2 regions of the Sulfurovum sp. MH2-6 genome follow, and region 2 is predicted to be linked to the other one. Evidence: riboswitches for the same ligand, from Rfam matches in the RefSeq annotation. Region 2 holds a riboswitch; the other holds the start of a gene.
The links. A riboswitch is a leader RNA that binds a small molecule or an ion and turns the genes downstream of it on or off. The one in region 2 is predicted to bind cyclic di-GMP.
Positions count from the first base shown of each region.

Region 1: it holds a riboswitch for cyclic di-GMP, as region 2 does, so the genes downstream of both, AC4JOV_RS02445 (DUF6701 domain-containing protein) here and AC4JOV_RS05925 (DUF4382 domain-containing protein) in region 2, are expected to answer to the same signal.

Region 1 is NZ_CM178170.1:502,346-508,385, forward strand. Features, by position in the region: gene AC4JOV_RS02435 (prepilin-type N-terminal cleavage/methylation domain-containing protein) at 1-254, opposite strand, end outside; gene AC4JOV_RS02440 (type IV pilus modification PilV family protein) at 251-991, opposite strand; gene AC4JOV_RS02445 (DUF6701 domain-containing protein) at 991-4,509, opposite strand; cyclic di-GMP riboswitch class I at 4,734-4,808, opposite strand; gene AC4JOV_RS02450 (outer membrane protein assembly factor BamD) at 4,943-5,596, shown strand; gene lon (endopeptidase La) at 5,738-6,040, shown strand, end outside.
Region 2 is NZ_CM178170.1:1,165,262-1,171,301, forward strand. Features, by position in the region: gene AC4JOV_RS05910 (PAS domain-containing protein) at 1-30, opposite strand, end outside; gene AC4JOV_RS05915 (hypothetical protein) at 197-661, shown strand; gene AC4JOV_RS05920 (5'-nucleotidase) at 673-1,557, shown strand; cyclic di-GMP riboswitch class I at 1,714-1,788, shown strand; cyclic di-GMP riboswitch class I at 1,863-1,937, shown strand; gene AC4JOV_RS05925 (DUF4382 domain-containing protein) at 2,078-2,941, shown strand; gene AC4JOV_RS05930 (MarC family protein) at 3,095-3,913, shown strand; gene AC4JOV_RS05935 (DUF58 domain-containing protein) at 3,965-4,792, opposite strand; gene AC4JOV_RS05940 (AAA family ATPase) at 4,792-5,739, opposite strand; gene AC4JOV_RS05945 (BatD family protein) at 5,732-6,040, opposite strand, start outside.

The DNA.
Region 1 (6,040 bases), 660 kb from region 2:
ATAGGAAGAAAGTTTGCATTGTCTTGTCTGGCTATCACGGTTCGAGGGATGCTGTAGGCGAGTCTGTTGACCAGTTGCGTGATCGCCAGTTCGGTTTTCACACTGCTTCTGTGTACGGCTCTCTGCATGATATAACTCTCATAGACCTGAACAATGATCTGCGAACCGATCGATGCGACGATCCCGAGTACGACGATGACAAATACCAGCTCGATCAAAGAGAAGGCTTTTTTATGTCGAATAGAATGTATCATGGAAATACCACCTGATTGAGTTTATAGGTACCGATATTGCAGGAAAAAGCATTGAGGACGATATTTTTCTGCAACTCCTCCTCCGGGCTATTGGTTTGAAGCCTCACTTGAACCTGTTTGATATTGGAGTCGGTTGCGACAGTGTTATTGAAAGGGGTGTTGTAGGTGAGGGTATCGCTTGTACCTGCATAGGTGCTTCCCCCCGGCGTATCATTCAGGTAGTTGACGGTAACTGCAACGGTGATCTGTTTGTCGACGACATCACCGATCAAGGTCGAGGTAGGGTCTTCATCTATTAATGCGGTGGTGGCATTAGTGATAAAGTCATCAATATCATCCGTATCTCCGGCATCCGAGCCTAAGTTTATGGGTGCTGTGGCATTGATCTCTCCTCCCAGTGAATCAAAAAAACGTCTGCTACTGGAACTGGGTGTACCTGCTCTTCTCCCCGTCGGTATCGCTCCAACCATCTGCTGGTCCAGATCATCATTTCCGTTCACAGAAACCAGTATAGAGGCGGTGCGTGTGCTGTCCGTGTTGCCTTCATCCCATTGATGTGTCAATATCATTCCTATCTCCGCAGAGGCAGAGGCGATCGCTTCCTGCTGTAGTGCCACATAACTACTTTGTGTTGCAGTAGAGATCAGCATCGGTGCTGACATCAGTACGATACCCAGGATAACGATCGCAAAGATCAACTCGATCATCGCAACGGCTCTTCTCATTTTTCTTTTCATTACCAGTTCAACCTTTTCGTTTTGGTAGTACTTGCATTGACATCAAGTACATGACCCGTCTCCCCGACACCTGCCCATCCGGAGTCACCGGTAAAGCGTACTTTGTAGAATGGATCGGGAGGCAGAGTCGGGCTGTTTGCATTATAGATCATCCATGAATGCGTAGTGGTAGGCGTTGATGTGTTGAGGAATATATCAAATATCGCCGTAGTTGACCCGCTGGTTCTCTCTACCTGGATACTACTGTCTTGCGCATCTGCAATGATATTGACATCTGTATCTACCGTGGCACTGCCGTTACCCAGTGAAAGGGTCGGAGGATTCTCAAGTGTGATACTGCCGTCTCCAGTGTTTTCATTGTGATCAAGCGAGAGCCACCAGTTATTTAGATTGGTTTGACCTGTAAGCTGTATGGAGTCAGGGAAGAAGGTACAAGTAGGGAATATATCACAGTATACAAGCGCAGTGATCGGTGTCGTTGCCTCTGTCCCTTTTACGTCATAAAAGTCTTTGGAAGCCTTGGCACGCCCGAAGTAGAAGGTGGCATTTCTCTCATCCGTCTCTACGCCTGTTCCAATGATAACGGCCGTTTTCCCGGAAGCGGTATAGGTAGAGGCTACAGAGATATTTACATCACTCTCGGGAACCCTGAATGGATTAAGAGGCTGGTTGTTGTATCTCTGATAATTGAACATCAATCTATGACTCAGGTTGCTGTCGTTCCATGTGATGTTACGAGTACCGTTTGCCTCACCCTCACCTCCAAATCCAAGCAGCAGTTCATTCGGAATATCGTGGATAAGTGTATCATTGTTGAGCGGGTGTTTATTGGCGAGTGACGGGTTCCACTCTGTGACATTGAGGTCAACACTGACAGGGTTTTCATAGAAAAGCTCTCCCTCTCTGAAGTTTCTTGTGACATTCCCCTCGGCGTTCAGTGCACTGATCGTTACATCCATATGTGCAGACATATTGAGGTCGTTGGAGAGATAGGTGAAGTTGCCGTCGTTGTGGTTTCTCAGTACGATATTGTCCACACTGAAGTGGTGTGGGATGAAGGTAACCATATCATAGGTACAGATATAGGTATGCGCACGGCTCGTGTTACAATCCATAGGCGTGTCATCATTGTCTACTGCCGCCCACTCCTTATCATAGATGTTCAGCATGATGGTCCCCACATCCGTATAGGATACAGCTACGGTCTCATCCGGGTTGGGCGCACTGGATGGTCCAGAGAGGTTCTGACTTGAAAGTCCTCCCACCATAAATCCTATCTGAGTAGTATTGAGCGTAGCGTTACCTTCCAGTACCTCTTCCGTATCGGGTTGACCATTTTTAAAATATCTGATCTCCACGGACTCAAGATCACTGTTGTAGTTGTGATCATTCACGGTATAGTCCGAGACTACAGCATCTGTCGGGATCGCTGACCCGTTTGTATGGATACCGTCATCAGGGTATCTTGCTATGAGTGAAAGGGGATACTCCTTACCTGCTCTCAGCAGGTCCGGGGCATCAGGGGAGGTCATCCCCGTATCCATATGGTCCGGACGGATGGCAAAGTTGTCTGTGGTGCATGAAGGCTGGATGTTGAAGGTACACATATAACATCCCAGTTGATTCACATAGATGCTGTCTGTTGCCGGGTCATATGTGGGATCACTCGGATCAGCAAATCCGTTATTGGCTGAATCACATGGTTTTCCCCCATCCATCCCGCATCGGTCCCAGGCATCCTGTCCAAAGGCAGTTTTATACTGAACCTCGGAGTTCACACACTGCGCAAGTCTGGCAAAGTTACCGGTGGTACTACTGTTTGCCAGACAGTTCTGCCCTTCGACACTCAGAGAGTTTGGATCGACAAAGATCAACCGCATTCTGGATGCTTTTGAGACGGAGGTCGGTACGATCATCGGATTCTGTGCAGAGATAGTATCGGGCAGTATGTCAAGGACGAGCTGCTGCCCTGTATTGGGGTTGATGATATTGTCTATTGTCAACGAACAAGTATCATCGGACATATAGGGTACGATGGAGTAGGGGATCCCTGTAAGTGTTTCATACGGGACAGCTTCTCCCGCAAGATTGAGGTGTACACCGGTGACCTCTCTGCTTGGCATCCCGGCAACCATCGTCTGGATATATTTGAGCGAACCCTCTACATCTGCAGCATGTGCATTATAGGTGGAGGCATTGCTCCCATCGATAGGGGTATCTATCAGGTCTGCACTCGATGTGACTGTTACACCCCCCTCACTGGTCCCGTTACATTCATAGATACGGCCTTTATGGTGGAATCCCAGTGCGGTGTAGTAGTCACCGAACATTGCAATACCATCTATCCTAGGGGTATTGTAGGTGCCGCTGTCATGGAGGAGTACCTCTATATTGTTTACCAGGTTGTGATCGATATGAATGGCATACCCTTGCGTATAAGATCCATACTCTGTAGCATGTGAGATATCGTTACAGTCATCTCCCACTGCCCCTCCTGATGTGGAGCCGATATAGTCACAAGAACCGGCTTTTGTTTCCGGGGCATACATCTTATAGAGTTTTATATCACTCAGTACAGTCGTTGCATTGTACTCTCTGACCGCTACATACGCTTCACATCCACTTCCATAGTAGAAGTTACCTTTCATTTCACAGGTGCTGTTATAGTCTACTGTACGTAATGGGGTCATATCCGTATAACATAGATGTTCGGCAGTATCTTTTTCATTTGTTATACCAGTCGTCTCCGTAAAGGTATTGTCACTCGGATGCACATCCGGCAGTGCGCTCTCCACTGTTATGGTATTTGTCACCACTCCTGAGTTAGGCTGCGCAGATGGTGCACGGACATGCAGCCTGAAGATAGAAATCTCTCCTGTATCAAGTTCTCCATCCAGTGTACACTTTACGATACCGTAAGCTAATCCCGTAGTAAGATTATTTTCACCTCTACAGTCCCATTCGCTTGTAAGGCCATTGGTCATATCCAGATCAACCGACATACCATCCGGCAGTGTATCGGTGAGATTTACATCTGTGGCATTTTGATTTCCGATATTACTTACACTCACCGTATAGTAAAAACGATCATAGATCAGAGCCTCTTCAACATTTGCTATTTTTGTTACTTTCAGGTCATTCCCCTCTGACGGATCATTCGGTGTAAATCGAGCAGAAATATTATATGCATTCGCAACATTCTCACTGTCCCCTTCCAGGTAGATAAAATATTTCCCTGCCAAAGTTGAGGGAATGGTAAGGAGTGTTGAAGCATTATTCCCTATAGACCCGGATGCAATCGTAGGACAGAAAGGGTTTCTCAGCTCAGAGTAATTTAAAATTTTATTTGTATTGTTATGGATGGTGACTTCTAGCGTTCCATTGGCGGGAACATCAAACGAGTAGTAGTCTCTATCTCCCGAACTACTGGAACCTTGAACTAATCCGGTATAGATTCCGAATGCAAGTACCGGTTCGGCTTCACTACAACCATTGTTCGGTTCTGTTTCTGCATACAAGATACCCCCAAAGAGTATGAGGATGCCTGAGACTAAAGAAATAAAACTCCCTTTCACTCTACGAAAAGGTAATAAAATCAAAAAAAATCTTTTAATGATATAGGTCAGATACTGCATGGAACCTCCTTTCCAACCGCTTCTTATTATTATACTAAAAAATATAATAAAAAGCTACAAAAGAGACCAAACACATTAATGTAAAATAAATAACCAATTTACTTCTATTAAGCAACCCGGCTGTCTACAAGAGACCCGTGGCTTTCCGTCCCTATCTCGCAATAGGTTTGGCCTACAATTGTTTAATGATGGCATAAGGTTACTTAATTCTTTCTAATGTAAATAATGGATTGGAATCTCTCGAAGCTAATACGCTTTTTACGTATTTTGAGCTATGATATTGAGAGTTAAAGAACTTCACAGGGAGTGATGATAGATGTTACAGATGATGAAAACAGTTTTTATAGGAGTATTTATCTCCTTTTTTCTTGTAGGGTGCGGAAGCGATGAGAGTACAGTCGAAGAGTTCAATAAGCCGGCGCTCTACTGGTATCAGAAGATAGCAAAGAGTATCTCCGGCGGGTATATGGACAAAGCTGATGCTTACTATGTCTCGCTCAAAAGTGAACATATGCGTTCCCCTATGATGCCGTCTGCGATCATTATGCTTGCGCATGCGCATATGAGCCAGGAGGAGTATCTGCTTGCCAACTTCTATCTGGATGAGTATAACAAACGTTTCGGGGCAGGCAGCAATCGTGAATATATCGAGTTTTTGAAGATCAAGGCCTCTTTTTTGGGGATTAAGGATGTTTACAAGGATCAGAAGTTGATACAGGATACCATCCTTAATGCAAAGATCTTTCTCAGCCGTTATCCCGGGTCGGACTATCATCCTTTGATAGAGACGATGCTCGTCAGGCTCTATATGACACAGTATCTTCTCAATGAAAATATTGCAGCACTCTATGAACGTACAGGCAAAGAGAAAGCGGCAAAGATATACAGGGATAAAAACAGAGATTCTGTGATTCAGCAGAGTGATATCACCCCTCCTGAACAGGGGATCGTAGGTCGTGTTTTTGACTAACGTGAGGTAGCAGTCGGTTGAAAACCGTTAATCTTTTTGCGGTAGCCTAAGTGAAAATAGTAGAAACACGCTATCAGTTTGATATAGTCTGGTAGACATTTACAGAAGAAATTTTATGGAAATAACAAAGGAAATATTAGTATGCAATTAAGTGATTATGATGCATTTCCCACACAGTTGCCTGTGGTCGTAGAAGACGAACTCTTTCTCTACCCGTTTATGATCAGTCCTATTTTTCTGAGTAATCAGAAAGATATCGATGCCGCTACCATGGCGATGGAGAATAACTCTCTGCTCTTTGTCACCTCTTCAGTGAGCGGTAAAGAGGGAGAAAGAGATTTTGATGCGATGTATAAAGTAGGGGTTGTAGGCTCCATTATGCGTAAAGTGCACCTGCCTGACGGGAGGGTAAAGATACTCTTTCAGGGGCTTTCCCGTGCAAAG
Region 2 (6,040 bases):
CTGTTCATTTTTCGGGGTAGGGCTATGCATCTGTTTTTCCTTCTAAAATTAGCTGTTTTTGAGAAGCGCATTATACTTGAAAGTTATTTAAGTTAAACAATATGAATTATTAAATTTTGTTATTTAACAAAATTCATGCTGCCTGGTGGACTATTTATGATAAAATTTCATCAAGATGATTCTCAGGAGGAATGTTATGGGCAATAAAGATGCGTTTATCAATGAACTGAAAGAGTTCAATGTACATCATGATCACAGATTAAGAGTGATGGAGAATGCAGTGAAGGGTTTACTGCCGGAAGAAGAGGCCTGTGTGAAGCTTTTTGATTGTCCGATCCACAAATGGATGGCAGAGAGAAAACCCCTGCTTAACAAACTCTATGGTAGTGAGAATATTAGAGTCCTGGAGGCACGTCATGCAGAGTGGCATGAACAAAGTGACAAAATATGTGGGATACTTTCGTCAAAAAATGAGAATAAAGGCGGATTGCTGGGTAAGGTGTTTGGAAAAAAACAGGAGATGAACGAAGGCGAGCTGGATAAGGCTATGTCTTATGTGGCTGATTTAAAAGAACTTACCAATACGATCGATTCTACCTTTGGGCGCATGATCAAAAGAGCCAATGCGATTCAGAACGATATGTTCGAAAAGAACGAATAAAAGTGTAAATAATGGCCTATGATCTAAAAGATAAATTGGTGATTGCGATCTCTTCAAGAGCACTGTTTGATCTTGAAAAAGAGAATCGTATCTTTGATGAAGAGGGCCTTGAAGCCTACTATGATTATCAGCTGAAGCATGAAGAGACTCCCTTGGAAGTGGGTACGGCATTCCGTTTTGTCAAAAACCTGCTGGCGATCAATAAAAGTTTTGATGACAAGTTGATCGAAGTGATCATCCTCTCAAGAAATAATGCTGCTACCGGACTTCGTATCGGGCGTTCTATCGCACACTATCAACTGGAGATAGAACGCAGCGGCTGGACAGCGGGAACCTCAGTCGCCAAATATCTTGATGCATTTAAGGTCGACCTTTTCCTCTCTGCGCATCCTGCGGATGTGCAGGATGCGATCAATGCAGATGTCGCTGCCGCAACGATACTTCCTCACAAACCAACGGTCGATGTTGAATCGGATATGGTAAAGATCGCTTTTGACGGAGATGCTGTGATCTTCGGTGACGAGAGTGAGAGAATCTATCAGGAGAAAGGTCTGGAAGCCTTCCTCGCACATGAACGTGATAATGCTAAAAATCCACTGAGTAAAGGTCCCTTCTTCAAGTTTCTGAAGGTCATCTCGGATATCCAGGATAGATTTCCGATGGAGAAGTCTCCGATCCGTACGGCACTGGTCACTGCACGTAACTTCTCCACCCATGAGAGGGTGCTTCGTACACTTGATGCCTGGGGTGTACGTGTCGATGAAGCGTTTTTTCAGGGAGGGGTACAGAAGTATGAAGTGATCAAGGCGTTCGGCGCGGATATCTTTTTTGATGACCAGGATACACACTTGAAGTATACGGCAAAGGATACCCCCCTCGGCAAAAGTTCCCTATAGGTGTTAACCGGACACCTACTCAAGAAGTTTCAGTCAGGAAGTCAATTTATATATAAAATAATATGAATTTATTTTTATTTTACATTTGCTTTATTAAACCTTAAGAATAATACCCCTATAATTAAAACGTTATTAAATATTTGAGTTTTTAAATATTATTTGTTGTGCCAAACTTGTTGTGAAGCAAGGACGGAAAGCCACGGGTCTCCAGCAGACAGCCGGGTTGCCAAATACTTCTTGAGGAAGAGAGTATTCTTTCGTTTTTTGTTTTCTCCTGTTTTCCATTTCACATTTAGTATTTATTCAGTTTGTTGTGCCAAACTTGTTGCGAAACAAGGACGGAAAGCCACGGGTCTCCAGCAGACAGCCGGGTTGCCAAAGTGAATTTTACGCTTCGTTTGTACAACAAAAAAAGCCCTCTTTATTGTGAGTAAGCTATCTACTTCCTTATAGAAGCACGATATGGTTTACGTTGAGACAATTCAGATGGTATGTAAATTTGTTATAAAGGAAATAGGGAATGAAACAACTTATAGCTGCTTTAGGCTTATCTTTAAGTGTGATACTCTCTGGATGTGGAGGAGGTAGTACCTCAGATTCGGATATGGCGACAGTTACAATGAGCGTGACTGATGCACCTGTCGATGATGAAAATGTTTTGGGTGTCTATGTGACATTTATCGGTCTTCAATATCAATATGCTGACAGCAATGAGAGCTGGAAAGAGGTAGATTTCAACGAAACTACGATTGATCTTTTGAGCCTTCAGGACGGAAACACGTCAATGCTTAACAAAGTTGAGCTTCCGGCTGGTGTGATCGATCATGTACGTTTCAAGCTTGATACAGAAAAATGTTATGTAGAGACACTTGGCGGAAGAGCATATATGAAGGTTCCAAGCGGTGATCAAACAGGTTTCAAAGCGATCGGTAGCTTTACGATCCCGGCAGGTGGTACTGTAAATGTGACAGCAGACTTTGATCTTAGAAAATCTGTCAATATGAATGCAAACGGATATAGCTTGAGACCAACAATCAAGATCGTTGACAATATCCAGGTTGGAGAGATCAACGGTACAGTAACTGCAGATATCAATGAAACTTCTCAGGCAATTCTTTATGCCTATGCAAATGATACGTGGGATGACAATGAAACAAATGCCACAAACAACTTCTCAAATGCTGTACTTAGTACAGATGCGACTGATGGTGACTTCACCTTGCCTTGGTTGACGACTGGTACATATGACCTTGTATTGGTAGAAAACAATGTTAACGGTGAGTTTGAAACTGTTCTAGGCTTTATCAATAATGTTGGTGTAGAAGCGGATACAACAACAACGATAGATATCAATGATACAACACTAGAACCATATCTCCTATAGTCATTAATTTTTTGAATATCTCCTTATCCTCCTCTTTTGAGGGGGAGTTTTTCTTACTTACTTTACGTATTTCAATTCTCTATCTTTACCTGATACTTTTACTTATAGTAAACTGATGGCATTTTTTGATGTATATTACAGTGCGATCTAAGTATGGCATGGGTAACAGTATTTTGGATCCCTAAGCATATCGAAGTACTTTACGGCGTATCCTTTTCAAAGGCTACTATCTGTACCGTAACAGATAGGGTAGCAGATATCGGGTTTATACACTTCATTTGGCTACCGATTAAAAAGCGAATACTATATATTTTTTTCGATAAATTATGCTATATTCCTGAAATGGAAAATTTTTTTGCCGAATGTCTCAAACATACCATTTCTTTTTTCGCAATAATTGATCCGATTGGTGTGAGTGCAGTGATGCTTTCACTTTTAGGGGAAAATATAAATAAACAAACTATTTCTATGGTCTCCAGACGAGTAAGTATTACGATAGTGATAGCATTTTTTGTCGTACTTATAAGTGGTAATTTTATCCTCAACCTTTTTCATATCGATACAAATTCTATAAAGGTCATTGGTGGAATAGTATTGGTTTTAACAGCCCTGGCGATGATCCAATCTGATCAAGATTCAATGAATCAGAAACTGACGAATGGAAAGCGCAATTTAGAGTTGGCAATAATTCCTATTGCAATTCCTATAACATTTGGACCCGGTATCTTTTCAGCTATTATTATCGTCAGAGATCAGGTACAAAACATGGGCCAACTTCTTGCAATAGTCGCTGCATTTTTAGTCAATGCTTTGATTGTTTATATCGTTTTTAAAAATTCTATTCATATAAAATCTTATCTTGGGGAGACAGGTCAAAGCATTATTACAAAACTTATGGGCTTGATAGTTGGAGCGATCGCCGTACAATTTATAATATCAGGAAGTGTCGCACTTGTTAAGAGTTACCTGTAACATGGTTAAATGTCATTTTAAACCATGGGCCGATTCTGCTACTGCAAAACGTTAAACAAATAATCTAACCAGTTTTTCCACAGGATCTTCATCCGTGTAGATCGTTGTATGTCTGATGTTGTATTGCATAAAATGTGTTTGCATCGCTTCATCATGTGCGTTGAGCATGGTCAGATAGTTTTGGATACCCGAAGTACCAAAATCGGTATGAAGGCTTTTTGTGCTTTTAGGGTCATCCAGTATCACTTCTCCCAGCTTTTGAGGCTTCTCTTCTTCCCTGTGCCGTACGATAATGGCGATCACTTCGTGTTTCTGTGCGAGCAGTGAGAGGTCAATAGGCTCCAGGAAATCTCCTATCATAAAGAGTAGGGAGCGTTTATGAATATGGCTAGAGAGTGTCTGGATAGCTTTTTTGTAGTCCAGTGAGGTATGCAGTATCTCTTGTTCATAGAGCGCTTTGGAGAAGTACTCTATATGGTAGAGCTGTTTCGTCGGAGGCGTAAGGGTATAGTGATCGGTATAAAAATTAAACCCGGTAAAAAGATCATTGTTGTGATGGACAGAGTAGCCAAGGAGCGTAGCGATCTCCGTGAGGGTATGTTGTTTAAGGTTATCCTCGCCAAAGTAGAGACTGCCGTCCATCATCGCTGCAACAACGACTGAGAGTTCCCGGTTCGCATGAAGCTCTTTGATATAGGGACGCCCCAGTTTAGCCGTGATGGTCCAGTTGATCTTTCTGACATCATCGCCGACCTGGTACTCTCTCAGTTCACTGAAGTCATAGCCTTCTCCATGCATCTTGGAGAGGTTGTTGCCCGCAAGCAGGGTGTAGACCTGGTATCTGGCTTTGAGCTGCAGGGTTTTAAGTGCGAGTGACATTACGGTACAGGTACTTCTTTGACAATTTTGGAGATGATCTCATCCGGGTTGATCCCCTTTGCTCTGGCCTCATAGTTGAGTACGAGACGGTGACGCAGCACATCATGCAGTACGAAGCCGATATCGGCAGGTGTGACGTGGTCATTTCCTCTGAGAAATGCTTTGGCCTTTGCCGCCTTATAGAGGTCTATCGAGGCTCTGGGGCTGGCACCGTACATTAGGTCATTTTGAATACTCTCAAGACCGAATCTTTCCGGTTCTCTGGTTGCTGTAATCAGCTGTACGATATAACGCTCCACCTCTTCATCAACATGGAGAGTGCTCACTTCGTCTCTGAGTGCCTGAAGCGCTTCTTTGTTAAGCACAGTTTCTACCGTCTCAAAACTTTTAGTTGCAGCCTTTCGCATAATGGTCAGCTCATCCTCTTCACTGTTGTGCGTGACGACCAACTTCATCATAAACCTGTCCAGCTGTGCTTCAGGCAGTGCGTAGACTCCCTCCTGTTCGATAGGGTTTTGTGTTGCCATGACCATGAAGGGAGGTTCGATCCTGAAGGTCTCATCGCCGATGGTTACCTGGCGTTCCTGCATCACTTCAAGGAGGGCAGACTGTACCTTGGAAGGAGCACGGTTGATCTCGTCTGCCAAGAGCAGATTTGTAAAGAGCGGTCCTTTTTTGATACCGAAGTCATTGGTCTGGGGATTATAGATCTGTGCACCAATGATATCCGAGGGAAGCAGGTCCGGGGTGAACTGTATGCGTTTGCTCTCAAGTCCGAGCGCCTTGGAGAGTGCATTGATCGTTGTTGTCTTTGCAAGCCCGGGGACACCTTCAACCAGGATATGCCCGTCACTAAGCAGTCCGATCAGCAAACCGTCTATCATCTGCTCCTGGCCGATAACGGCTTTGGAGAGTTCTTTTTTGAGTGCCTCTATTTTCTTATGCATTGAGTTCCTTTTTTATCGCTTTAAGGTTAAGCGGTTTTTTTCCATAGATATGTGCTTCAAGTTTCTCTATCGCCGGAGCAAACTTTTTACTATCTTCTGCAATGAGCAGGGTAAGCAGTGCTTTGGGATCACTGGTTTGGTTTATCTGTTGTATAAGAGGATCCTCCTTGATCTTCTCTTTTTTGTACCATTGTACACTCTTGGCGGTGAAAAAACCTGAGAGAAAGACCGCCATATAACCAAGCAGTGTACCGATCCAGGACCAGTCAGTGGCTTTTATCGGTGCAGGAGAGTCAACTTT